2 regions of the uncultured Solobacterium sp. genome follow, and region 1 is predicted to be linked to the other one. Evidence: a T-box and tRNA genes for the amino acid it is inferred to sense, from the RefSeq annotation. Region 1 holds a T-box; the other holds one or more tRNA genes.
What was found. A T-box is a leader RNA that pairs with one kind of tRNA and senses whether it is charged. The one in region 1 lies ahead of leuS (leucine--tRNA ligase), so its partner is inferred to be a tRNA-Leu.
Positions count from the first base shown of each region.

Region 2: it encodes a tRNA-Leu, which carries the amino acid that the T-box ahead of leuS (leucine--tRNA ligase) is inferred to sense. The anticodon was not compared.

Region 1 is NZ_CAUQGG010000001.1:145,032-157,833, reverse strand. Features, by position in the region: gene RWM19_RS00735 (hypothetical protein) at 1-550, opposite strand, end outside; gene RWM19_RS00730 (HAD hydrolase-like protein) at 616-1,383, shown strand; gene RWM19_RS00725 (NifB/NifX family molybdenum-iron cluster-binding protein) at 1,401-1,745, shown strand; T-box leader at 1,781-1,972, shown strand; gene leuS (leucine--tRNA ligase) at 2,008-4,407, shown strand; gene RWM19_RS00715 (HD domain-containing protein) at 4,549-5,127, shown strand; gene RWM19_RS00710 (segregation/condensation protein A) at 5,325-6,068, shown strand; gene scpB (SMC-Scp complex subunit ScpB) at 6,061-6,714, shown strand; gene RWM19_RS00700 (DUF4358 domain-containing protein) at 6,735-7,220, shown strand; gene purB (adenylosuccinate lyase) at 7,259-8,554, shown strand; gene RWM19_RS00690 (hypothetical protein) at 8,766-10,346, shown strand; gene RWM19_RS00685 (adenylosuccinate synthase) at 10,427-11,713, opposite strand; gene RWM19_RS00680 (Mrp/NBP35 family ATP-binding protein) at 11,821-12,648, shown strand; gene RWM19_RS00675 (response regulator transcription factor) at 12,705-12,802, shown strand, end outside.
Region 2 is NZ_CAUQGG010000012.1:2,963-15,764, forward strand. Features, by position in the region: gene ileS (isoleucine--tRNA ligase) at 1-1,115, opposite strand, end outside; gene RWM19_RS07220 (DivIVA domain-containing protein) at 1,333-1,815, opposite strand; gene RWM19_RS07225 (YlmH/Sll1252 family protein) at 1,827-2,567, opposite strand; gene RWM19_RS07230 (cell division protein SepF) at 2,560-2,967, opposite strand; gene RWM19_RS07235 (hypothetical protein) at 3,129-3,479, shown strand; tRNA gene RWM19_RS07240 (tRNA-Leu) at 3,543-3,629, opposite strand; tRNA gene RWM19_RS07245 (tRNA-Cys) at 3,631-3,704, opposite strand; gene RWM19_RS07250 (ABC transporter substrate-binding protein) at 3,831-4,940, opposite strand; gene RWM19_RS07255 (ABC transporter permease) at 4,915-5,730, opposite strand; gene RWM19_RS07260 (ABC transporter permease) at 5,730-6,515, opposite strand; gene RWM19_RS07265 (ABC transporter ATP-binding protein) at 6,522-8,090, opposite strand; gene RWM19_RS07270 (helix-turn-helix domain-containing protein) at 8,104-8,643, opposite strand; gene RWM19_RS07275 (DUF554 domain-containing protein) at 8,803-9,519, opposite strand; gene RWM19_RS07280 (hypothetical protein) at 9,610-10,179, opposite strand; tRNA gene RWM19_RS07285 (tRNA-Leu) at 10,282-10,363, opposite strand; gene RWM19_RS07290 (HAD-IC family P-type ATPase) at 10,389-12,686, opposite strand; gene RWM19_RS07295 (hypothetical protein) at 12,686-12,802, opposite strand, start outside.

The DNA of each region.
Region 1 (12,802 bases):
AAGCTGTATTTATATCTGGAGTACTGTTTAATTCATTTTCAAGTCCGACTAATGTAATAAAACCTGATGAACCATTATGTATCGATACAGAACTGTTGGAAATCACTTCAAAGTTTGCAGTTTGTAAGATGGATAATACATGTGATTTGATATCTGCAGTTGCACAGTCTTGATCACCTAATACCGCAAACTTACCAAGTGGAGCTTTGATGGAAGATAGTGCTGTTGCAACTTCACCATCAGAGTCTGCTGTGATTGTTGCGTTAGGTGCGTAGATATCTCCTCCAAATACTACCGCATCAGGAGCAATGCGATTGATGGTATCCACTAATTTTTGCAAACGACTTTGATTCATGTGATTGCCATAGTAGATATCAGATACATATAAGATTTTAGTGTTACTAAGATCTTGTGGAATCTTATCCGATGTAAGTGTCTGGTAACGCACTGTAAACTTACTTGGTGAAAGTAAGAATGCATCAACCAATAGATATAGAATTAAACCGAATATAATACCCAAAATCAGTAATATCTTTTGTATTTGTTTCATGTGTTTTCCTCGCGTGTATTATCATACCACATCTATGTGATACAATAAGCACACGAGGGAAGAAAATGTTAACAAGTAAAGGCTATATCATACAATTAGAAACATTGATGCAACAAAAACAAGCCATGCCAGGTGCTAAGGAACTCATTCAGGCATTCCAAATGGAGAATATCAGTTATTTGATTTTGACAGAACGTTCTTCTGTAACGGTTGATGATATCTTAAATCAGTTAGAATCTTGTGGAATTCATGGTGTTAAAAAAGAGAATATCTATACTTCCACAATGGCTGCAGTAGAGTATATCGTCACTCATGATAAAAAGGCAATCGATGTGGATTACATCGGTGGTAAAGGGATTCGTCAAGTATTAAGCGATACAGGCTTTCATATTACACATCATCATCCACAATATTTCTTTGTGGGAATGGATAGTAGTTTATCTTACGATGAATATCAGGATGTTTTTACACAGTTAAGAAAAGGTAGCCAACTTGTGTCAGTTGATCATCGTCGTATTCAAATGGTAGATCAAGTTGAAAAGATTGGTAATGGTACGATTGTGCGTATGCTAGAGTATGCGGCTGGTGTAAAAGCGATGAACTTTGGTTGCGGTACAAAGATTCTATTGAAGTCTGCAAGTACGCATCTACCATATTCCTTAAGTGAAACAATCATGATAGGAAATCGCTTTAAGAAAGATATTGTACCTGCATTACAGTTAGGAATGCTTACATTCTATGTAGCTGGTAGTGAAGAGATGATGAAACAAGGTATAAATGATGAACTTCATCCAGATTACATCTTGGATGATTTAACAGGAATATTACGTTAATTTTTTGGAGGACTTCAATGAAGATTATAGTTCCTATTGAAGATGAAATGATTTATCAACATTTTGGTCATACACCAATGTTTCGTCTTTATGAGATTGAAGAGAATCGGATTATACATACACAAGATTACCTGACAAGCGGTCATGGTCATGTGATAATGTGTCAAATGGTATTTGACTTAGGAGCTACTGTAGTTATTGCAGGGGGCTATGGTATGCCTGTACAGGAAGCTTTAGCTTCGCATGGCGTTAGGATATTTGGTGGGGTAAGTGGAAATGCGGATGAGGCTGTTAGTGCTTATCTAAACGGTACACTTATATATAATGCAAATATTGCACATCATTGTGGATGTCATCATTAAGCATTGAAAAAATAGATGATGATTGTTAATATATTGGTAATGCAGTGATAAAGAATAGTAGTGAGTGATTCATTTCCAGAAAGCCGTGGGTTGATGTGACACGGTATGATGATCTACATGAACTCACCTTTTGAGCAAACGTATCTTCTGCGTTAAAGAAGATTTGAGGTGTATGATTGATTTTCAATCATAAACTAAGGTGGTACCGCGTATATAACGTCCTTAGAGTGGGACGTTTTTTATTTTGAGAAGGAGATTGATTATGGCATTTGATCACAAGAAGATTGAAGCGAAGTGGCAACAGTATTGGGATGAACATCAAACATTTAAAACAGATGGTTATGATTTTTCTAAACCTAAGTATTATGCGTTAGATATGTTCCCATATCCATCTGGTTCTGGTTTGCATGCAGGTCATCCAGAAGGATATACAGCGACGGATGTTATCTGTCGTATGAAGCGTATGCAGGGTTTTAACGTATTACATCCAATGGGGTTTGATGCCTTTGGCTTACCAGCAGAACAGTATGCGATTAAGACAGGTAATAATCCAGCTACATTTACCGAAAAGAATATTGAGACATTTAAGAAGCAGTTACGTGCTTTTGGTTTTAGTTATGATTGGGACCGTGAGATTTCTACTGCAGATCCTTCTTTCTATCACTGGACACAATGGATTTTTAAACGTCTTTTTGAAGATGGCCTAGCAAAGTGTGTTGATATGCCAGTAAACTGGTGTGAAGAGTTGGGAACAGTACTATCAAATGACGAAGTCATTGATGGTAAGAGTGAACGTGGAGGATATCCAGTTGTTCGTAAGAATATGCGTCAATGGGTAATCGATATTCCAGCATATGCTGAAAAGTTACTGGAAGGTCTGGAGTCCATTGACTGGCCAGAGTCCACAAAGGAAATTCAGCGCAACTGGATTGGTAAGTCAATCGGTGCCCAAGTAACGTTTAAGGTTGATGGTCATGATGATAGCTTTGTTGTATTTACAACTCGTTGTGATACATTGTTTGGCGCAACATACTGTGTACTCGCTCCAGAACATGTTCTCGTTGACAAAATTGTAAGTAGCGAGCAAAAGGAAGCAGTAGAAGCGTATCGTAAAGAATGTGCAACAAAATCTGATTTGGAACGTACAGAACTAAACAAAGATAAGACAGGTGTATTTACAGGTGCATATGCGATTAACCCAGTGAATGGAAAGAAGATTCCTATTTGGATTTCTGACTATGTACTAGCAAGCTATGGAACAGGCGCAATCATGGCAGTACCTGCCCATGATGAAAGAGACTACGCTTTTGCGAAGAAGTTTGGTTTGGAAATTATTCCAGTGCTAGCTGGTGGTGATGTAACGCAAGAAGCTTGGACACAAGATGGTTTACACATTAACTCAGAATGGCTTGATGGTTTAAATAAGCAGGATGCCATTGATAAGATGATCGAATGGTTAGAATCTAACAATATCGGTCAAAAGAAGATCAACTATAAGATTCGTGAATGGATTTTTGCACGTCAAAGATATTGGGGTGAGCCTATTCCTGTCGTTCATCTTGAAGATGATCGCTATGTGGCAATCAGTGATGAGGAGTTACCACTCGTACTTCCGGTATTAGATGACTATAAACCAAGTAAGGGTGGACAATCCCCACTTGCTAAAGATGAAGAATGGGTAAATGTAACAATTAATGGTATTAAGGGAGAGCGTGAAACAAGTACAATGCCAGGGTCTGCTGGTAGTAGCTGGTACTTCTTACGCTATATTGATCCAAAGAATGATAAGGCTATTGCAGATCCAGAACTACTGAAACACTGGATGCCGGTTGACCTTTATGTTGGTGGACCAGAACACGCAGTAGGACACTTGTTGTACTCTCGTATGTGGAATCGTTATCTCTATGATAAGGGTATCGTTTCAACAAAAGAACCATTCCAGAAATTGGTTCACCAAGGTATGATTTTAGGTGCAAATGGTATTAAGATGGGTAAGCGTTATCCAGAGTTTGCGATTGATCCAAATGTATTAATTGAACAATATGGTGCAGACACTGTACGTCTATACGAAATGTTTATGGGACCATTAGAAGCAAGCAAGCCATGGAGTGAACAAGGCGTAGATGGTGCGCACAAGTGGTTAGAGCGTGTTCATCGTTTAATTGTAGAGTCTGATAAACTAAGTGATACAAATGATGGTTCCTTGGATGAAGTATATCATGCGACTGTTAAGAAGGTCACAAGTGATATCGAAAGCTTGAATCTCAATACAGCTATTTCACAGATGATGATTTTCATCAATGAATGTTATAAGGCTGAAACTCTCTACAAGCCATATATGGAAGGCTTTGTACAAATGTTTGCGTGCTATGCGCCACATTTAGGGGAAGAACTATGGCAATTCTTAGGTCATGATACTACTCTGACATTTGAAGCTTGGCCAACATACGATGAAAGTAAACTTGTAAAGAATCAAGTTGAAATGGTTGTACAGGTCAACGGTAAGGTTCGTGGTAAATTCATGGCAAATATCGACGAAGATAAGAAGGTTGTAGAAGAGATGGCACTAGCTATACCGTCTGTACAAGCACAGATGGAAGGAAAGACAGTACGTAAACTTATTGTTGTGCCAAATCGTATTGTAAATATTGTTGTTGGATAAAAAACTACCTTTGGGTAGTTTTTTATTTATCATCATAGGTAACATCATATTAATATTGTTGGATAGTAGATTGTTTGATATAATCCAAAAAATAAATTATGGATGATTTCAAGGTGAATATACCAGGAGGTTAAAATTACTATGAGTAATTTGAATCAAGCAGTTGATTTTATTAAAGAAATAGAGAAATTAAAGACAGTAACAAGATTTAACAGAACCCTTGATGGAAGATTTGAAAATAGTGCCGAGCATTCTTGGCAATGTGCGATATCTGCGATGGTTCTTAAAGATTTTTATCCTGAAAAGTTAAATATAGAAAAGGTAATTTCGATGTTACTGATTCATGATTTGGGGGAGATTTATGCGGGAGATACTTGGGTGTTTGATGATAAAAATAAAGTTCACTCACATGATAGAGAACTAGAATCTATCAATCAAACCATGAGCATTCTTCCAGAAGAACAATATTTAAATATGAAAAATTCCTGGTTGGAATTTGAAAAAGGTCAGAGTTCTGAAGCAAGATATGCAAGAGTAATCGATGCACTTGTACCACTTATCAATCACTTAGAAGTATCAGAACCAAATTATAATCCAGATAATATTAGTGCTGATATGGTATTAGAAAAGAAAAAATTTATAAAAGATGAATCGGAAGAATTATGGAAACTGACGGAAGAGTTAGTTAAGGAAAGTATCAAAAAAGGTTTATATCTATAACAGTAATTGTTTTCAAGTAAAATATAAATTCCATTTTTAAAGAATAGAAACTAAAGTAGAAGTAAATAATTTAAAAATGGTACTATCATGGATTGATTAAAACTACCTTTGGGTAGTTTTTATTTACCATTGTAGGTAACATCAGATTGATATGGTTAGATAGGGGATTATTTGATATAATGCAAAAGGTAAAAAATATGGAAGAATTCAAGGTAACGATAGAAAAATTTGATGGTCCACTTGATTTGATGTTACATCTGATCAAAGAGAAACAGATGGATTTAATGGACCTAGATATGAACGAATTAACTGACCAATACATTGCGTACTTAAACTCTATGCAACAATTGCATTTAGAGATTGCGGGTGAGTATTTGGCGGAGTTGGCTACTTTAATCGAATATAAATCTAAGAAAATGATTCCTGGTAATAAGGAAGAGTTAGAAGATGCGTATGAGGAAGATCCAAAGGAACGCTTGGTTCGTCGTTTGTTGGAATACCAGCAATATAAGGAAATTAGTGAAAGCTTAAATACCTTATTTGAAGAACGTCAAATGATGATGGGTAGACCTCTTAGTACGGAAGTTGATCAATGGATGAAACATTCTGATGAAGAGTTAAAGGTTGAAGGAAATCCTTATGATTTGATGAAGGCAATGAAACGTATCTTGATGCGTATGCAGTTGTCTAAACCGATAGAAGCACGTTATACAGTCAAAGAAATCTCAATGGAAGATCGTCAGATTGAAGTCCGTGCAAAGTTAGACCATCTACCTGAAACCTTCCGCTTTGAGGCATTATTAGATGATGTGCATGAACCGCAGATGTTCATTGCGACATTTTTAGCTGTATTAGATCTTGCTCGTCAACATAAGTTATTCTTTACGGTTGATGAACAAGAAGTAATTTGGTTTAGAAGAGGAGAGATGGTGAATGAGTGAGATGGAAAATCAGACAATCGTAGAAGATAACGCTGCTGTATTGGATGAAGAATTTGATGAAACAACTTCATCATCAGAAGAACAACAACCAGATCCAAAGGAGCGTATGCTTGCCATATTAGAAGGACTATTATTCCTTTGTGGGGATGATGGTTTATCGGTTGAGCAGGCTGCTGCGTCTATGGATGCGACCGAAGAATATGTGGCAGAACTATTTGATGATCTGCAGAAATACTACTTACAAGAAAGTCGTGGTATTGAAATAGCACGTTTTGGTGAGAAATATCGTTTCTTATCCAAGGCATCTATTCATGAGGCTGCTAAAAAATTATTCCAAACTTCTACCGAAGCCAAACTTTCCAATGCGGCTTTAGAGACACTGGCAATCATCGCATACAAACAACCAATCACACGTGTTGAAATTGAAGAAATTCGTGGTGTTGGTGCAGATGTGATGTTACGTAAGTTAGTAGCGAGAGGCTTAATTCAAGAAGATGGTCGTAGTGAAGCGGCAGGAAGACCAATTCTATATTCTGTAACAGATGAATTCTTAGATTCCTTTAAACTATTGAGTTTAGATGAATTACCAGAGCTTCCACAATTTGGTACAGAAGATGCAGATAATGGGGAATTATTCCATTCTTAATGGAGAAGAGGATTAGATTCATGTTGAAGAAATTGATCGTTGTAATAACGTTTTGTTTCCTAGTAGGTTGTACTGCTCGTCATAACACTTCTGTGACTCGTGATACAAATCGTGTATTAGACGCAGGAAAAGTCGCTTCCCAATTACTACGAAAATTGAACTTATCAGACTCTATGGAACAAGTAAGTGATAAGGTTATGGATAGTGTCTTTATGCAAGGTGAAGATTTAACAGATGATAAGGTTGCTTATCTTGCCAGCGATAAAGGAAACTCGAATACAATAGCTGTTTTTGTGGCAGATGAAGATACAAGTGTTGATGTACTTCGCCAACACTTATTGACATATTTAGATTCACAAAAAGTAACGATTGAAAATAATTATCCAACCGAAGTATTTAAGATATCAAATGCAGTATTGGAGGATAATGGTAGAGTTATTGTGCTAGTTGTTGCTGATAATATTGAGGATGCACGCAAGTATGTAAATGACATACTTGAAAAATAAATCAGGCAGTTGTTTCTAATGAAAAAAGGAGAGAGGCTATGATTGAAAGATATTCCCGACAGGTAATGCGTGATGTATGGAGTGAGGAAGCAAAATTCCAGGCTTGGTTAGATGTGGAAATTCTCATTGATGAAGCTTGGTCAAAGCTAGGTGAAATTCCGGCTGAGGATGTAGAAAAGATTCGTACAAATGCAAAATTTGATGTAAACCGTATTCTAGAAATCGAACAGGAAACAAGACATGACGTAGTCGCATTTACAAGATGTGTATCTGAAAGTCTTGGTGAAGAAAAAAAGTGGATTCACTATGGTGTAACTTCCACTGATGTGGTAGATACTGCAAATGGTATTCGCTTCAAGAATGCAAATAAAATTTTACGTGAAGATATTCATACATTTATGGATATTCTTAAGACAAATGCTCTGAAATACAAAGATACTGTAATGATGGGTAGAACGCATGGTGTACATGCGGAAATCACAACTTTCGGTCTAGTGTTTGCACTATGGTATGAAGAGATGAAGCGTAATCTAGAACGCTTTGAACTAGCATGTAAGGATGTTGAAGCTGGTAAGATTTCTGGTGCAGTCGGAACATTTGCAAATATTCCACCATTCGTACAAGATTATGTATGTGAAAAGTTAGGTATCCAAAGTGCTGCGATTTCAACACAGGTATTACAACGTGATCGTCATGCACATTACTTCGCAATTTTGGGCTTGATTGCCTCATCCTTAGAACAGATGGCAACTGAAATCCGTCACTTACAGAGAACGGAAGTTCGCGAAGCAGAAGAACATTTCAATAAAGGACAAAAGGGTTCTAGTGCAATGCCACATAAACGTAACCCAATTGGTTCAGAGAATATTTGTGGTGCTGCAAGAGTAATGCGTGGATATATGCTAGCAGCATATGAAGATATTCCACTATGGCATGAAAGAGATATTTCTCATTCCGGTGTAGAACGTATTATTTGCGCCGATGGAACAGAACTATTGGATTACATGTTAAATCGCTTTGGAAGAATTCTAAAGGATCTAACAGTGTTCCCAGAAAATATGAAGAAGAATATCTGGCTAACCAATGGCGTTATCTTCTCTCAACGTTTTATGTTAAAACTCATTGAAAAAGGTTGGTCACGTGAAAAGGCATATGATACGGTACAACCTCAGGCAATTAAAGCGTGGGAAAATAATCTCAATTTCAAAGAGTTGATGTTAGCAAATTCTGATGTAACAAGTACCTTAACATTAGAAGAAATTGATGATTGTTTCGACCCAATGTACCATGTACGTAACGTTGACACAATCTATAAACGTGTTGGAATTCTTTAAAATTACAAGATTATAATGAAGGCTGTATGGATGAATTTCCATGCAGTTTTTATTTATGAAAATAACAACAAAATGTAAAATATTTAAGTTATTTTTAATGTAGTTGCATTAGCATTGACAAAGGTTTTTAGACACCGTAAAATATCTGCATTATGGTTTAAAAGTTGAAAATCATATGTTGAGAATAACAAAAACGGAGGACACTAAGTCAATGAAAAAATATCTTAAATCATTACGTCTAGGATTGACAATTTCAACTGCTTTGGTGCTTGTAGGTAACCAAGTGGCTTATGCAGAAGAAACGAATACAGCAACAACGCAAGCTAGTCCAGCTGCTACTTCAGAATCAACTACAACTACTGCTCCAACAACTCCAACAACTACTCCAACAACTACTCCAACAACTACTCCAACAACTACAACAGCTACTCCAACAGCACCTGTAACAGGTACACAATCTTTACCTAGTGCTATCTCAACACCATCTTCAACTTCAGTTTCAACTGCTAGTTCTGGCATAGCTGCAGTAGACAATATTGTCGATATTGGTGGTTATGTTAACGTCGAAGGTTTACCAGCAACACTTAGTGAAGATGGTACTGGCGTTACATATAGTTTTACAGTCGCTTATCAAAGATTGCATACAAGTGATGAGGGACAAACAGTAAGTGATGTACTCATTCGTATACCAAACATTGATAATGCGGTTGTGAAGTTTACATTAATTGGTACTAGAGACGCAAGTGGTAATCCGGTAGATGTTAATGTACCGATGTCAATTGTTGACTATTATGAAGCGGATTATTCAGGTGGAGATGATTATGGTATTCCAACAGCTGAAGAATTAGCAGCTGGCAAAAAAGCATATACATTATCAGGCAATGACTATCTTCAAGACGCTGAAGTAGTGAAGTCTTATAACTTGTATACAACGCAAAATAATAGCCAGGCAGTTTTAGTACAAGTTACTATACCAATGGATCAAGCGAAGAACATCAAGTATTTACCACTTGATGCTAGAGCTGAGTGGAAGGCAAGTGATGGAACTTCGACAGTTCGTGGATATGAATCTGGATGCCAATCATTGGAAGAATACATTAATCATACAGTTACAATGAATGGTGGCCCAGAAAATGTAGGTGGTTTATCGAATGTATCCTTAATTACTGATGAATATGTAAATGATGGTCATTTAATCAAATCAGTATCAAATCCAAATACTTATATCACACCAAATAATGGTGATTGGAGAACGATTCCAAATGATACAAATATCAACGCTTCTACATTCTTTAACTATGTGGATATATTTACTTTAAGAAGATCATCTCCTGCAACTACATACTACGCACCAGTATCGGAGGATATGGCTGACCAGGATGTATCAATGGTACAGTTTGGTGATGTAGTTGTTGATTATGTTATTCAAGGTACATCAACACAACTTCAACCATCTTATGTGGATACAACATTACGTCCACTTTTCAACGCAGATGGTTCCCTAGGAATGTATGATACAGCAGAAAATACGTCTGAACTACCACAAACAATTACATATAATGGTGATGTTTATAATCTAGTTGGACCAAGTGCAACATCTCTTGTTTCAGGATTATTATTAGAAGGCACAACACATGTTGTTTATGAATATGTTTTGGCACCTGTACCAACTCCAACACCAAAGACAGCAGATACTACAAATCTTTCTGGATATGTAGCAGCTATTCTTGCGGCTTGTATAGGATTTACTATTACAGCCGTAAATAGATACAAATCTAATCAAATTTTCTAAAACTAAAAATGTCGATAGAAATATTCTGTCGACTTTTTATATGAAAAAATCCATATCAGAAAGTGATATGGATTCAATATTTATTTAAGAATATCTCTTAATACGATATTTGCGTTTCGATCTGGTCCAACGGATACAAGGCAGAACTTTGTACTTGTGTATTCTTCGATGAAGCGTACATACTTTTGACAGTTAGCAGGTAACTCATCAAATGTTCTAGCATTCGATATATCTTCTGTCCAGCCATCGAAGTATTTGTAAACTGGTTTTGCTTTTGCATAGTCCTTTAGGGAAGCAGGGACTGTATCATACTCTTTGCCTTCGATTTCATAGCCTACGCAAACTGGTAACTTTTCATAGCCTGTTAGGATATCTAGTTTTGTTAGTGCCATTTCAGTTAGACCATTAATTAATACAGCTTGTCGAACAACTGGTAAATCTAACCAACCTACACGACGTGGTCTTCCGGTAGTAGCACCATACTCTGAGCCTTTTTCGCGTAAAGCATGTGCATCATCACCTTGTAACTCGGTAACGAATGGACCTTCACCAACACGCGTGGAGTAAGCCTTTGTTACACCGATGATATGGTCTAGTTTTCGTGGGGATACACCTGCACCTTCACATACACCAGCTGCAGTAGGGGATGATGAAGTTACGTATGGATATGTACCGTAGTTGATATCCAACATATTTGCTTGTGCACCTTCAAATAATACAACTTGTTTTGCGTCTAATGCTTTGTTGATCTTATCTGTCGCATCACAAATCATTGGTAGTAGGCGTTCTCTATATTCTTTGAATGTAGCTACCATTTCATCATAATCAAATGGATCTGCATTAAAGAGTTTAACGATTTCTTCGTTCTTCTGTGCAAGTACTACTTTTAATTTTTCTTGGAATACGTCCCAATCACGTAAATCACAAACACGGATACCGATACGTGTGTATTTATCGGCATAACATGGACCGATACCATTCTTGGTTGTGCCAATCTTACCAGCTCCAGCACGTAATTCCTGTAATTCATCAATCTTTACGTGATATGGCATAAGAAGGTGAGCACGGTCACTGATCTTTAAGTGATCACATGTAAATCCTTGTGATTCTAATGTATCAATTTCTTTGAATAATACGGATAGGTTTACAACGACACCAGGTCCAATAATGCATGTAGCATCTGCATTTAAAATACCTGATGGTAATAAGTGTAAAATGATTTTTTTATTATTAACGACAACGGTATGGCCTGCGTTATTACCACCTTGGAAACGAACTACCATATTGACGTTAGTACCCAATAAATCTACGACTTTTCCTTTTCCTTCGTCGCCCCATTGGGAACCTACAACTACATATCCTGACATGATATATCTCCTTTAACGCAACAATAATATCATATATAACCTGAATATAGGCAAAATAGGGAAAATTTATCAATGTTTATAGTAAAATGAGTAAAGAGGTGATGAAAATGAGTGAAAGAAACGCAAAAGGAAAAACACCGGAAGACTATGGCTTCTGTATGCCTAATAAAAAAGGTATTCAGAAATTTGAATTACATGAGGGCGCTAGCGTCAAGAAAGTAATTGGTATTGTATCAGGTAAGGGTGGTGTAGGTAAGTCATTTGTGACATCTATGCTGGCATCTATGATGCAAAAGAGAAATCATAGAGTAGCTGTACTAGATGGTGATATTACTGGTCCATCCCAAGGGAAATCTTTTGGTGTTACATCAAAGGCTGAAGGTTTTAAGGGTACTATCTATCCAGCTATCACAAAGAATGGAATGCAATTAATTTCTTCTAATATGTTGTTGGATAACGATGAAACACCAGTTATCTGGCGTGGTCCGATGGTGGCTTCTATTCTACAACAATTCTATTCAGAAGTATTATGGGAAGCAGTAGACTACATGTTTGTAGATATGCCTCCAGGAACAAGTGATGTTCCATTAACTTTATTCCAATCTGTACCACTTGATGGAATTATCGTAGTTACAAGTCCACAGGATTTAGTATCTATGGTTGTTGAAAAAGCAATTAACATGGCATCAATGATGAATATTAAGGTATTGGGACTTGTTGAAAATATGTCTTATGTACAATGTCCTAACTGTGATGAAAAGATTTATGTCTTTGGTAAATCACATGCACATGAAGTTGCACAGAAGTATCATTTGCCATTACTTGCACAGATTCCAATGAATCCTGAGATTCCAGCTGCTGCAGATAAGGGCTGCATCGATGAAGTAGTCGTTCCAGAATTAGATGTTGTAGCTGAATTCATTGAAAGTATTTAAAGTATTCACGTAGTGTTCACACAGTTTTACTAAGATACTCATAAGGAGGATGTTCCATGACGAAGATTTTGATTGTAGATGATGAAGCGAAGATTCGCGAATTGATTATTAAATATGCAAAACACGAAGGTTTTGAAACAGCTGAAGCTGCCGA
Region 2 (12,802 bases), on a different contig from region 1:
ATAGCCTTTGAACAATCCTCAAAGAACATACCTTGATAAGAGCCTGCTTCTTCATTCATATAACCACGTTCATCAACAGTACAGATTGGTGGCATTCCATTCTTCATACATACAAGATAGTCGTCCATACCATGGCCACCAGCTGTATGTACAATACCAGTACCATCTTCATCTGTAACGTGTGTGCCTAAAAGACATGGACATTCCTTATCTAATGCAACATGATGATATGTAACACCTTCAATTTCCTTACCAGTAAATGTCTTTAGGATACCTAGATTTTCAAGATTAAACTTTTCAAGTAAGCGGTCAACAAACTTTTCAAGCACAACTAAATTGCCTGCACTTGTCTTTACTAATGCATATTCTAAATCAGGGTGAACAGATACTGCCATGTTTGATGGTATTGTCCAAGGTGTTGTTGTCCAGATTACAAAGTTATCATCTGCACCTAATACACCCTTACCATCCGCAATTGGGAACTTAAGATAGATTGTCGCATCCTTAACATCTTTATAAACAATTTCAGAATCCGCAACCGCGGTCTCGTTGTATGGTGACCAATAAACAGGTTTTAATCCTTGGAAGATCATCCCTTTTAATGCCATCGATGCGAAAGACTGAATCTGACGAGCTTCAAATTCTTTCTTCAGTGTGATATATGGATGTTCATAATCCGCAATCTGACCTAAACGCTTTTCTGTTTCCATCTGTTGTGCAATCTGCTGGTGTGCATACTCTTCGCACTTACGTCTAAATTCCGCAGCAGACAGCGTCTTACGGTCAACACCCAATTTCTGGATTGCATTCTCAATTGGCAATCCATGTGTATCCCATCCTGGAAAGAATGGTGTATAGTAACCAGACATCGCATGGCTACGAATAATGAAGTCCTTGATTGTACGGTTCATGGCTGTACCTGCATGCAGGTTACCATTTGCGTATGGAGGACCATCATGCAAGATAAATGCCTTCTGTCCCTTGTGATGTTTTAGTAAGTTTTGATAATAGTTGTCTTGTTGCCAATTCTTTAAAATACCTGGTTCTTTCTGTGCAAGATTACCACGCATCTCAAAATCTGTATTTGGCATGTTTAGCGTATCTTTGTAGTCCATATGACCCTCCTCTTTATAAAAATAAAAACGTCCTCAAAAATCTAAGGACGTCTAAACGCGGTACCACCTTAGTTTATGACATTACTGTCATACACTCATTACTTCTTTAACGCAGAATGTACGATTGCTCACAGGTGATTCTATTAACAGGCTTCATGTTCGTTTTCAGCATACACGAACTCTCTTATCAATCCACTTCTGTTAAAGCATGTCCTGATCAATGCAATTCTTTATCAGATTCTTCCAACCAATCCATATCAGGAAGTTTTGGAAGTTTAAAGTTATCTAAACTCTTTTGTAAATCGGTTAGCTGTTGGCTAAGATCACTCTTGACCTCACCAGCTTCAGTATACAGTTGCGATAGGTCCAGCAATATGGAACGCGCAACAGATAAAGCTTCTTTGACAATCTCATCAGCGTTATTCTGTGCTCTTGCCATCACATCGTTAGCTTCCTGCAAAGATAATCTGGTAATACTGTCGGCCGCATCTTTCCGCACATCTACCGCACGCTCAATCTCATTGTAGCGTGTCTGTAAATCCTCCAACTTCTCTGTTGTCTCAACCATCTGTTCTTGATAGAGTTCCAACTTTCTTTGAAGGAAGGCAACTTGCGCAGCGTATTGCTCCATCACATCATCAACCGCAAACCGATCATAGCCATTTTTCATGATACGAAATGTCGGTCTTCGTGTCGTCATGTTCTCTCCTCTTATATATTCTGCAGAAATTCTGCAACGATTCTCCCTGTACGTGTCTTTCGGCTAAAACCTAAGAAGGTAAATCTACCTGTTCCACGTATAGAAATAACACTCCCATTATTGCATATTTTATCAGGCTCTTCAAGTTCGATATGATTTACCTGCACGTATCCTTTACGTATTAAATCCTTCGCATCACTACGACTAGAATGGGTTAAAGCAGCCACTATCGCATCCGCTCTTTCACTTGCCACAACCAAAGAAATCTCTTTGGTTTTAAACACCTGTTTTGGATGTTCATCAATCTTTTCAAACGATACCGTTAACTGATTGATGCGAATCAAGTGATCTTTGATAAACTCAACCATCTGCTCTGATGTATAGAGATAGATTGCATCTTCTTCAATCCAAAAATCTCCAAAACTACTCTTCTCTATCTGTAGATTCATGATAGCCCCATATACATCACGATGCCCTATCGTACGAAAACGCTGATCTATCTTAGCCTTCATGCATACAATATCTGAAAAGCCATCCTTCTCATCATAGAGAAAGATGACTTTCTTTTTACGTGCACCATCATATCCACCGTCATAGCGGACAAAGCGTGATGGAGTGAATATCTTTTGGACAATAGCTTGTTCTTCTTCTGTTAAGAATGCAGAACAAACAGTCTTATGCCAACGTTCACTCTTTTCTTTTAAGTCGTGTAAATGTGCAATCAGAGAATCGTAATTCCCTAGATTATTCATCTTCACCCTTATCAAGTGAGATATTACCTTCAACACCAACGTTTCTTGGAGCACAGAAGATAACATTATGACCAACCTTCTGAATTGTTCCATCTAATGCGAATACAACACCAGATAAGAAATCAATTGTACGTTGTGCATATTCTCTTTGTAAACGGTGTAAGTTGATAATACAGCCACGTGTTTGCTTTAAGTGACGTGCAATCTCCTCAGCTTGTTCGAAACTTCTTGGTTCGAACATTACCATTTGTGTATTTTTAGAAATGTTATTCAAATTTGTTTGTTTTGACTCGTAAGTACTCACTGGTTGTACCTCTCTTCCCGTGAATTGTAATTCTTCACCTTCATCTTCGTCTTCATCTACTGGTGCGACGAATTCTTTAATCTTGTTGAATACCATATACAATCTCCCTTTTTTATCATTCTTATTATATCATTCCTAAAAATGATAAACAACGCTATCCAAGCGGTTTACATCGTATTTCTGTAAATAAGTACACATTTTCAACAAATCACGATCAAGGATATTGTCATGTTCAAAATATCAGTTAAAATGTAACCATGTTAAAAAAGTTAATTCTCCCATTTAGGGATATAAAAGTATGGATTTACGTTGGAGTTGTACTACTTATTTCTGTTATAGTTGGTATTGTAAAACAACCATTTCGTTTCGGTTTCTTAAACAGTCTTGGGATTCTAACAGCCATTCTATTCTTTGTTGGAACATTTAGACAGGCTTGGCTCAAGGGTGATTTCTCTTCTCTTGAATTTCAAAGAAGTAAGGACTTAGATCCAACGTACGCAGATTATCGCAAACGTATCCTCCTAGAAAGAAGTCAACGTCACAATACTCCACTATTTGCTAGTATTATACTCATTCTTCTTTGTATCGTATTACCTCGTTTTATATGATGGACACCCATCACTTTTTTATCATCGTATAAAAAAATGCTTACCAAAGTAAGCATTTTTTGATGGTGGAGATGATGGGACTTGAACCCATACGTCCTTTCAGACAACGGATTTTAAGTCCGTTGCGTCTGCCGATTCCGCCACATCTCCATGGAGGTTCCTGCCGGAGTCGGACCGGCGCTCGCAGAGTTGCAGTCTGCTGCCTTACCACTTGGCTAAGGAACCAAGCCCTGTAAATTTACAGCGCTTTATTATTATACTGAAAGCATTCACCGAATGCAATAGAAGTATATCACTTTTTATTTCTAGTTTACAAATATTTTTTGTATTTTTTTCAAAGTGAGAAAACCGTTATTGTACTTTGACCTTATTCCACAAGTCTGAGAGTTTCGCTTTGAGCTGCTCATCGAAATGGAATGTTTCATCCAATTTATATCCTGTACGTGGAACATATGCTGGATTTTCAAAGAATTCACCATCTGGTCCTGCAAGTTCTTCTTGAACACTTAAATCAACCGGTGTATATCCAACCCACTCAGAGTTCTGTGACTGAACACTTTCACTGATGATGTAATCAATAAACTTATTCGCAAGTCCTGGACAGTTGCTGTTTTTTGGAATAACCATTGCATCAATCCATACGTTTGTACCCTGCTTTGGTGCTACCCAGCTCATATCCATATTTTCCGTAAGAACGTTTGTCGCATCGCCAGAATACATGACAGCGATATCTTTTTCCGCATTCGTCATGCCATCAATAACTTCATCTGTAACATATGCAGGGTCCATAGTCTCATTCATCTCTGATAGCCACTCATACGCTTCTTGGATTTCCTTTGGATCATTTGTGTTCATGGAATAACCAAGTGCCTTAAACGCAATCATGAAGCCATCACGTTGTGAATCATAGAAGAAGATTCTTCCCTTATACTTAGGATCTTTGAGAATATCCCAGCCTTCTTCTTCAATATCCTTTTCATCAACTGTTGTTTTGTTATAAACAAGACCAACATTACCCCAAAAGTATGGGACAGAATATTCAAGAGTTGGATCAAAGCCTTTTTGAGACTCTACAACAGATGGATTGAGTAAGCCAAGATTTTCATAAGACTTCTTGTCTAATGGTTGTAACATCTTCTCAGCTAGTAACTGTTCAATCATATAGTCACTAGGCACAAGTACATCATAAGATGAGCCACCAAGTAACTTTGTGTACATCATCTCATTGGACTCAAATAAATCGTAGTTAACTTTTGCGTTATACATTGTTTCAAAGTCAGAGATGACTCCTTCACCGATATATTCTCCTGCGTTGAATACATTGATAACGTTACAGCCAAACATTTCTTTTGCGTCACCAACTTGCTTTACTGCACTTTCATCATCCCCACCACAGCCAACAAGTGGAGCTACAAGTGCAGCGCATAATACTAATTTAGTTAGATTCTGTAATTTGCGCATTTAACTTTGCCTTTCTTCTTTCATTGATCATAGGTACAACATTTACGACAATGAGTACAACTGTGATGACATAAACAATAATTGCACTTAACGCATTAATTGTTGGGTTAACACGTTTTACATTTGCATAAACATAGATAGAGATATTGGAAACACCCGGTCCTGTCGTAAACATGGAGATAACGAAGTCATCGAAGGACATCGAGAATGCCACAAGTGCACCCGCAATAATACCACCCTTAATCTGAGGGATGATAACCTTCCACATCGCTTGCCATGGAGTACAACCTAAATCTAACGCAGCCTCTGCCATGTTCTTATCGATACGACGTAAACGTGGTAATACCGATAGGATTACATATGGTGTACAAAAAGCAATATGCGCTAATAACATCGTAGTAAATCCAGTTTGAACTCTCAATGATGTAAAGAACAACATTAAGCCAATCGCAGTAACGATTTCTGGGTTTAGCATTGGTAAGTTATTTACCTGTTGGAATAACTCACGTGTAATGCGCTTAGACTTGGAAAGACCAATTGCTGTGATTGTTCCAATGAATGTAGAAATTAATGTCGCTAGTACCGCACATAAAACCGTGTAATAGATTGCTTCTAAGATAGAACGGTTATTAAACATGTTCTCATACCAACGTAATGAAAAACCAGTAAAGCGAGTAAGTGATTTAGAACGGTTGAAACTAAAGAACACTACATAGAGAATTGGCAAGTAGAAGAATGCCAAGATGAGGGCAAGATATAACTTCCCGAAAATAGAATTTTTCTTTTCCATTAGTCTGCCTCCTCTGCTGGTTCTTTATCTAGTTTCTTTGTAACATACATCGAAATTAAGATAATGATTGCCATAATTAAACTGATTGCAGAACCAAAGTTCCAGTCACCAGTCTTGATAAAGTAATCTTCAATCAAATTACCAATCAATACATACTGACCACCACCAAGTAGCTTAGGAATAAAGAAGCTAGATACTGCTGGTAAGAATACCAAAGTAATACCACTTACAACACCACTTAAAGATAGTGGTAATGTAACACGTAAGAATGTCTGCTTATTATCCGCACCTAAGTCACTAGCCGCAATCAATAAATTCTTATCAATCTTAGAAAGAGCTGTATAAATTTGTAGAATCATAAATGGCAAGAAGTTGTATACCATACCGATATATACTCTAACTTCACTGCTAAAGCCAAACCAGCCTAAAATACCCTTCCATGCATACGTACGTACAAGCATGTTGATCCACATAGGTAGTGTAATAAGTAATACCATAATTGCTTGTGAACCGCTCTTTAGCTTCGCCATGATATATGCAGTTGGATAACCAACAAGAATACAAATTGCAGTCGTAACGAAAGCCATCTTTAAACTACGCCATAATACACTTGGGAAAATCGTATCATTGAAGAAACGTGTAAAATTTTCAAATGTAAATTGAAGTGTTAAAACGGAATTACCCTTTACTGTCATTGCATACATGACAATCATGAACATCGGAATGACAATCATAATCATCATCCACACAAAATACGGATAGATTAATTTATTAAATGACTTCATTGCACATTAACCCATCTTTCTCATAACGTGGATATCCTCAGGATTCCACTCTAATCCAATTCTTTCACCTGCTTCAATCTTATCTGTAGTTTCAATCTTTAACTCACGGCCCTGTGTAGAGAATGTAATCTGGTAATCACCTTCTGTGATGTTTTCATCATCAAAGTCATACTTCACATCCCAGATTTCAACACGAGAATCATCCTCAATATTCCAAGCATACGCATCCGCCCAACGAATCAAGTCTGTATCTAGCGCTACAGATTCCTTGATTTCATCAACCGTACGATAGAAATCAAATGCCTGAATACCTTCCTCATTGTCCACATCTTCAACTGCTGTTGGCTTAACTACATTGATCTTAACTGTAATCTTTGTACCTGCACCAGTAGCGAATGTACATGAATATGTTCCAATTTCCTTCTTCACATCATATTCAACATGTGTTAAGGAAACATCCTCACCCTCATCTGTCCATGCTTGCGCATTTGCACGTGCGATAACTTCAGAGTCTGTTAATTGATCTACGTCTTCAAGGTCCATTGTAAAGGAAGACGCACTAATACGTTCTTTCGCTTCCTTATTGATGACGTCATGTTCTCCTGTTACATGCATGGTAACCGTCTTAGATGTACCAGATGATGTTTCTACGATGACTTCATAGTGAACACCCTTGAATAATACAGACTTTACTTCACCATTTAACAAGCCACGGTTTCTAGCCACGATATCGATATCCTCAGGACGAATTACAATATCAACTGGCTCATTCTCACTAAAGCCATAATCTACACAATTGTAATCTACATCGTCGAAGTTAACGAGGTTATCCTTCTTCATCACACCATCGATGATATTTGAATCACCAATAAAACGTGCACAGTATTGGTTAATTGGTTCATTGTAAACTTCTGTTGGAGAACCAACCTGTTCAATATCACCATCTCTTAAGATAACAATCTTATCTGACATTGTTAGAGCTTCTTCTTGATCGTGGGTAACAAAGATAAATGTAATACCTACCTCACGCTGAATTTCCTTTAATTCAAGCTGCATTTCCTTACGTAGATTCTTATCTAACGCACTTAAAGATTCATCTAATAATAGAACCTTTGGTTCATTAACAAGCGCACGTGCAATCGCTACACGCTGTTGTTGTCCACCTGACATCATTGTGACATCACGATGTTCAAATCCCTCTAAACCAACAAGAGAAATCATACGACGTACTTTCTGGTCGATGATGTCCTTTGGCTGCTTCTTAATCTTTAAGCCAAATGCAATATTGTCATAAACATCTAAGTGTGGGAACAATGCATAATGTTGGAACACTGTGTTTACATCACGCTTGTATGCAGGAATGCGTGCAATATCCTCACCATCCATAATGACATGACCTTCTGTTGGTTCAATAAAACCAGCAATAATACGTAAGAGCGTTGTCTTACCACAACCAGATGGTCCAAGTAACGTCACAAACTCATTTTCATAAATATCTAATGAGATTCCCTTTAGTACGACTTGGTTGTCAAAAGTTTTTACAACATTTTTTACTTCAATCAATTTCTTTGCCATGTCTATTCTCCCTCTAAAATTCCGGTGGCGTGCTAATCCAAAGCACTTCTGCTGATTGTTTACTACGATTTTCTAAATAATGCGCTACGTCCCCACGGATATAGAAAGTATCCCCTCGTCTTACGACAGCGCCTTTTTTGTATCCCTCTCTTACGAGATAAATACGTCCACTTAATACATATCCAAATTCTTCCCCTTGATGTGGTTCAATTTGTTTTGAACAAGTACCAGGTTGAAGTTGTAGGATGATGGGTTCCATATCATTCTTCTGTGCATTCGGAACAATCCAATGTGTTGTTACACCATCCTGTTCATCAACGAACACATCCTCTGGCGTAAAGACAATCTTTTCTTCATGTTCTTCCGCAAAAAAGCGTGACATATCAACCCCAAGAGCTTCCGCAATATCTGCTAGTGTCTGAATGGATGGAGATGTTAAATTTCGCTCCAGCTGTGACAAGAAGCCCTTCGTCAGTTCTGTTCTTGAGGCCAATTCTTCTAGCGTCAGGTCATTCTTGATTCGTAGCTGCTTGATGCGATGTCCGATATCTATCATAATCCTCCTCAATTGTTTAGTTTTACTAAACAATTTATTAACAGTAACAAAACAATAATAATTATATGTAATTCAAGACGAAAATCAATAGTTTTTTAAACTTTTTGTTTAGAGATTATAAACTCAATAAAAAAATAAAAAAGTCTTTCGACTTTTTTAAAATACCATACCCCATATCACAGCGATGATAACTGCCGGTAACACATTAGCCACTCGCATCTTTCGATCAAATACCATATTGACTCCAACACAGAATATCAAGATGGATCCAACACATGAAAGATTCTCTAATGCGACAGCTGGCACAACTGTATTTAACATCATCGCAAGCAAGGTAATACTACCTTGAAAGATTGCGACCGGAATTGCCGAAAACATACAGCCTTTACCAAGAGAGGCGCTCATAACACTGACCAAGATAAAGTCAATTACACCCTTAGCTGCTAATACTGTAACGTCTCCATCAACTCCATCTTTTATTGCACCAATGACTGCCATAGCCCCAATACATACGACACAGCTTGTATTAACAAAGGCAATTACAAATTTTGTATCGTTTCCATTATTGCTTTTCTTTTTTACATAGTCTGCGAATTGATTAATTTTTCCATCTAAGTCAAAATACTCACCAACAATCGCACCGATTGCCAAGCAACAAATTACCATCATGATATTGCGTGGTGACAATTTATCATTTTCAATACACAACATCTGTTCCATCGCGCCTGCAATACCTATAAAAATAACCGCAACACCAGTGACCAGAAATAAGGTTTCCTGCATTTTCTCTTTCATTTTAGAACTAAAAGAGCAGCCAAATGTACCAGCTAACACAATTAAAATGATATTAATAATTGTTCCGAGTCCTCGCATATTTTCCCTCTTCGATTTAAAAACTCACCAGTACTATTCTAGGCTTATAAATATACGCTGTAAATATCAAAACAATAAAACCACAATTATCTAGTCAGTATCTTCTATCATCTTCTTACAATATGCTTTCATTCCATCTTTCAAGATATAATGGCCAAGACCAGTTTCATCCACATCTTCCATCGGTTCCATCCCATATCCACCAGTAACTGTCTTTACACCTGCTGGTGTCACTGCCTCCGCATAGGCAACCGATACATGATACCCCTCTTCTTCCTGTTCTACTAACCAGGAAGCGATTGCTTTTCCGATTTCTTTCATACAACCACTACCTTGGTATTCTTCTTTAATATTGGCAGTATAGATATATAAGATATTTTCGCCTCTCTTCATACCCATATTTTTTAAAACCGTAAAATCACCCGTCTCATAATATTTCTGAAAATTATCTTTATCCACAAAAATTAATGTTTGATAACCGATTAGCTTTTCTTCATCATCCACCGCAAAAAATAATCCATCCTTTGAGTTTTCATACAATCTACGCAAATATGATGTCGGTAAATAACTTTCATCATCTAATGGCCACACTTCATGATCCAAACGAATCATCTGTGAAAACAAGTCCTCATTGATTTCTTCATTCTTTATGATTTTCATGTATATCACCTCATGTGTACATTGTATAAGATAAACAATATTACTTCAAACAACCGCTATTTACACAAAATAAAAGACCCGATAATCGGGTCAACTATCAAGTGCGGATAACAGGATTCGAACCTGCACGAGTCGCCTCACTGACACCTGAAATCAGCGTGTCTACCAGTTTCACCATATCCGCATCGCAATAGTAATTATACACAAGCTCACTTTAAATTGCACGAATTTATTTTGAACGCTTTATCCGTAAAAAAGCCTAATAAAGATACTATTGCAACGCCTATCACAGTTGTCAAAAGCGTAACCGGAAGTAGCTCTAAACTAAATGAAATTCCTAAGATACCCTGCGTGAAATAATAGGTAATCACGAAAAGGAAACTCATGATGAGTACAATCATTAAACGATACTTTGTGGTCGGTTGATAGATACGGTACAAGGTATAAAGATAGATTACACCTGTTACAAATACTAAGATTGCATTTGCATTTTGTAAAGATAAGTCCATTGTTGTACGATAGAACTTTGTAAAGACTACAACTAGCACAACTGTAATTGCGGATGGGAGCGCTCGTAAAAACGCATCCACCAAAAACCTACCTTTTAATCTTTCAAAGCTAGGCTCTAGTTGTAGAAATACTGTTGGAATTCCCACACAGATTGCACTAATCATTGTTAAGTGCACTGGTACAAATGGATATACAGTTTGAAATAGTGCAACATAAATCGTTAAGAAGAATGAGAATAAAGTTTTAACCAGATACATCGACGATGCTCTAGAGATATTATTGATTACCCTTCTTCCTTCACAGACAATCGAAGGTACAACATTAAAATCATTTTCTAATAAAACAATATCAGAAATATCTTTCGCAGCCGATGAACCTGCAAGCATAGCGATTGATACATCTGCTTGTCGTAATGCAGGAACATCATTTACGCCATCCCCTACCATGGCTACAACATGTTTACGCTGTAGCGCTATCAGTAGTTCTTTCTTTTGTTTCGGAAGCACTCTTCCAAAAACAGTATATTCTTCGACCACTTGATTATAATCAATTTCACCAACAGATAAATCAATATACTTATCTGCATCTGGTACCCCTGCTTTTCGTGCGATTGAAGAAACTGTATTTGGATAATCACCAGAGATAATTTTAATTGTAACACCTTGTTTTGAAAGATAGGCCAGTGTTTCATTCACATTTGGTCGCATCACATCACGTATATATACCAAGCCTAGTAATTCTTTCTGATTGTCTTCTTTTGCAAGTGCTATCGCAATCGTACGCAGTTCTCCTTTAGAAACCGTATCGTGATATTTCTGATAGACTGTATCTTCTTTGTCAAATATAAATTCAAAAGCACCAACATATAGAGTTCCTATATTATGCAAAGAAGCACTTGTATATTTGCGCTCACTTGCAAACGGTTGAAAATCATCTACTTGGATTTTTGTATCACTCTTAAAATACTCAATCAGAGCTTTTGCAGTAGGGTTTGGATGTTTTTCCATCTCTAAGTATGCATGCATATATGCATGCAGATTCAACTCAGAAATATCACTGACAATCTCAATATGATCAACTTGCATATCTCCTTGCGTTAGTGTTCCTGTTTTATCAAGACATACCACATCAACTCTTGCAAGACCTTCAACTGAATATAGTTCCTGCACAAGTGCCTTTAATTTTAATAAACGCATCGTAGAAACCGCCAGGGCAACACTTGTTAGTACAACTAAGCCTTCTGGAATCATACCGATGATTGCGGCTGATGTATTTAATACGATAGCCGAATATCCTACCCCTTTTACTCCCATCTGCATTCCCACAAGTATCAATGCAACAGGAACAATTAGGACAGATACAATCTTAATCAGTTTCTGCAAATCTCTCTGTAATGCACTCTTCTGAAATCCAGATATCTTAGTGCCTTCCATAATCTTTTCAGATTGGCGGTCGTGTCCTACTTTAGTTACAGATACTTCCGCATCTCCACTTAGCACGATTGTCCCACTATAAACAGCATCTCCAACTTTTTTATAAACTGTATCAGATTCACCAGTCAAAAGACTCTCATTAATTTCTAGACTACCTTCAGTAATTACACCATCAATTGGTATCTGAATCCCTGCTTGTAAACCTAGTACATCATCTTGTACAATCTCATCAACAGAAATTTCAATCCATGCATCATTACGATAAGCATTTACTTTCGTGGTTGTGAGAATCCTTATCTGATCTAATAATTTTTTTGCACGTATCTCTTGAACCATACCGATGAGTGCGTTTGTTATGACCGCACCCATAAACATCGCATTTTGATATTTACCGGTCGTAAATACAAATATGAAAAGTATGACATTTAAAAGATTAAAATATGTAAAAATATTTTCTTTGATGATATTTATTGTCGACTTTGATAATTTCTTTGATTCACCATTCACTTTATTCTCTTGAATACGCTGGTTTATTTCATTTGTTGTCAGTCCTTTTTTTTGCATTACTTCTGCGCGATGATTTCCGCAAGTCTAATCTTACCTTCCGCGAAGGTAAAATCGTCATAATCATGTACTAACTTTTCAGCAAAGTCACACATGAACGCCATACTGTTCTTCAC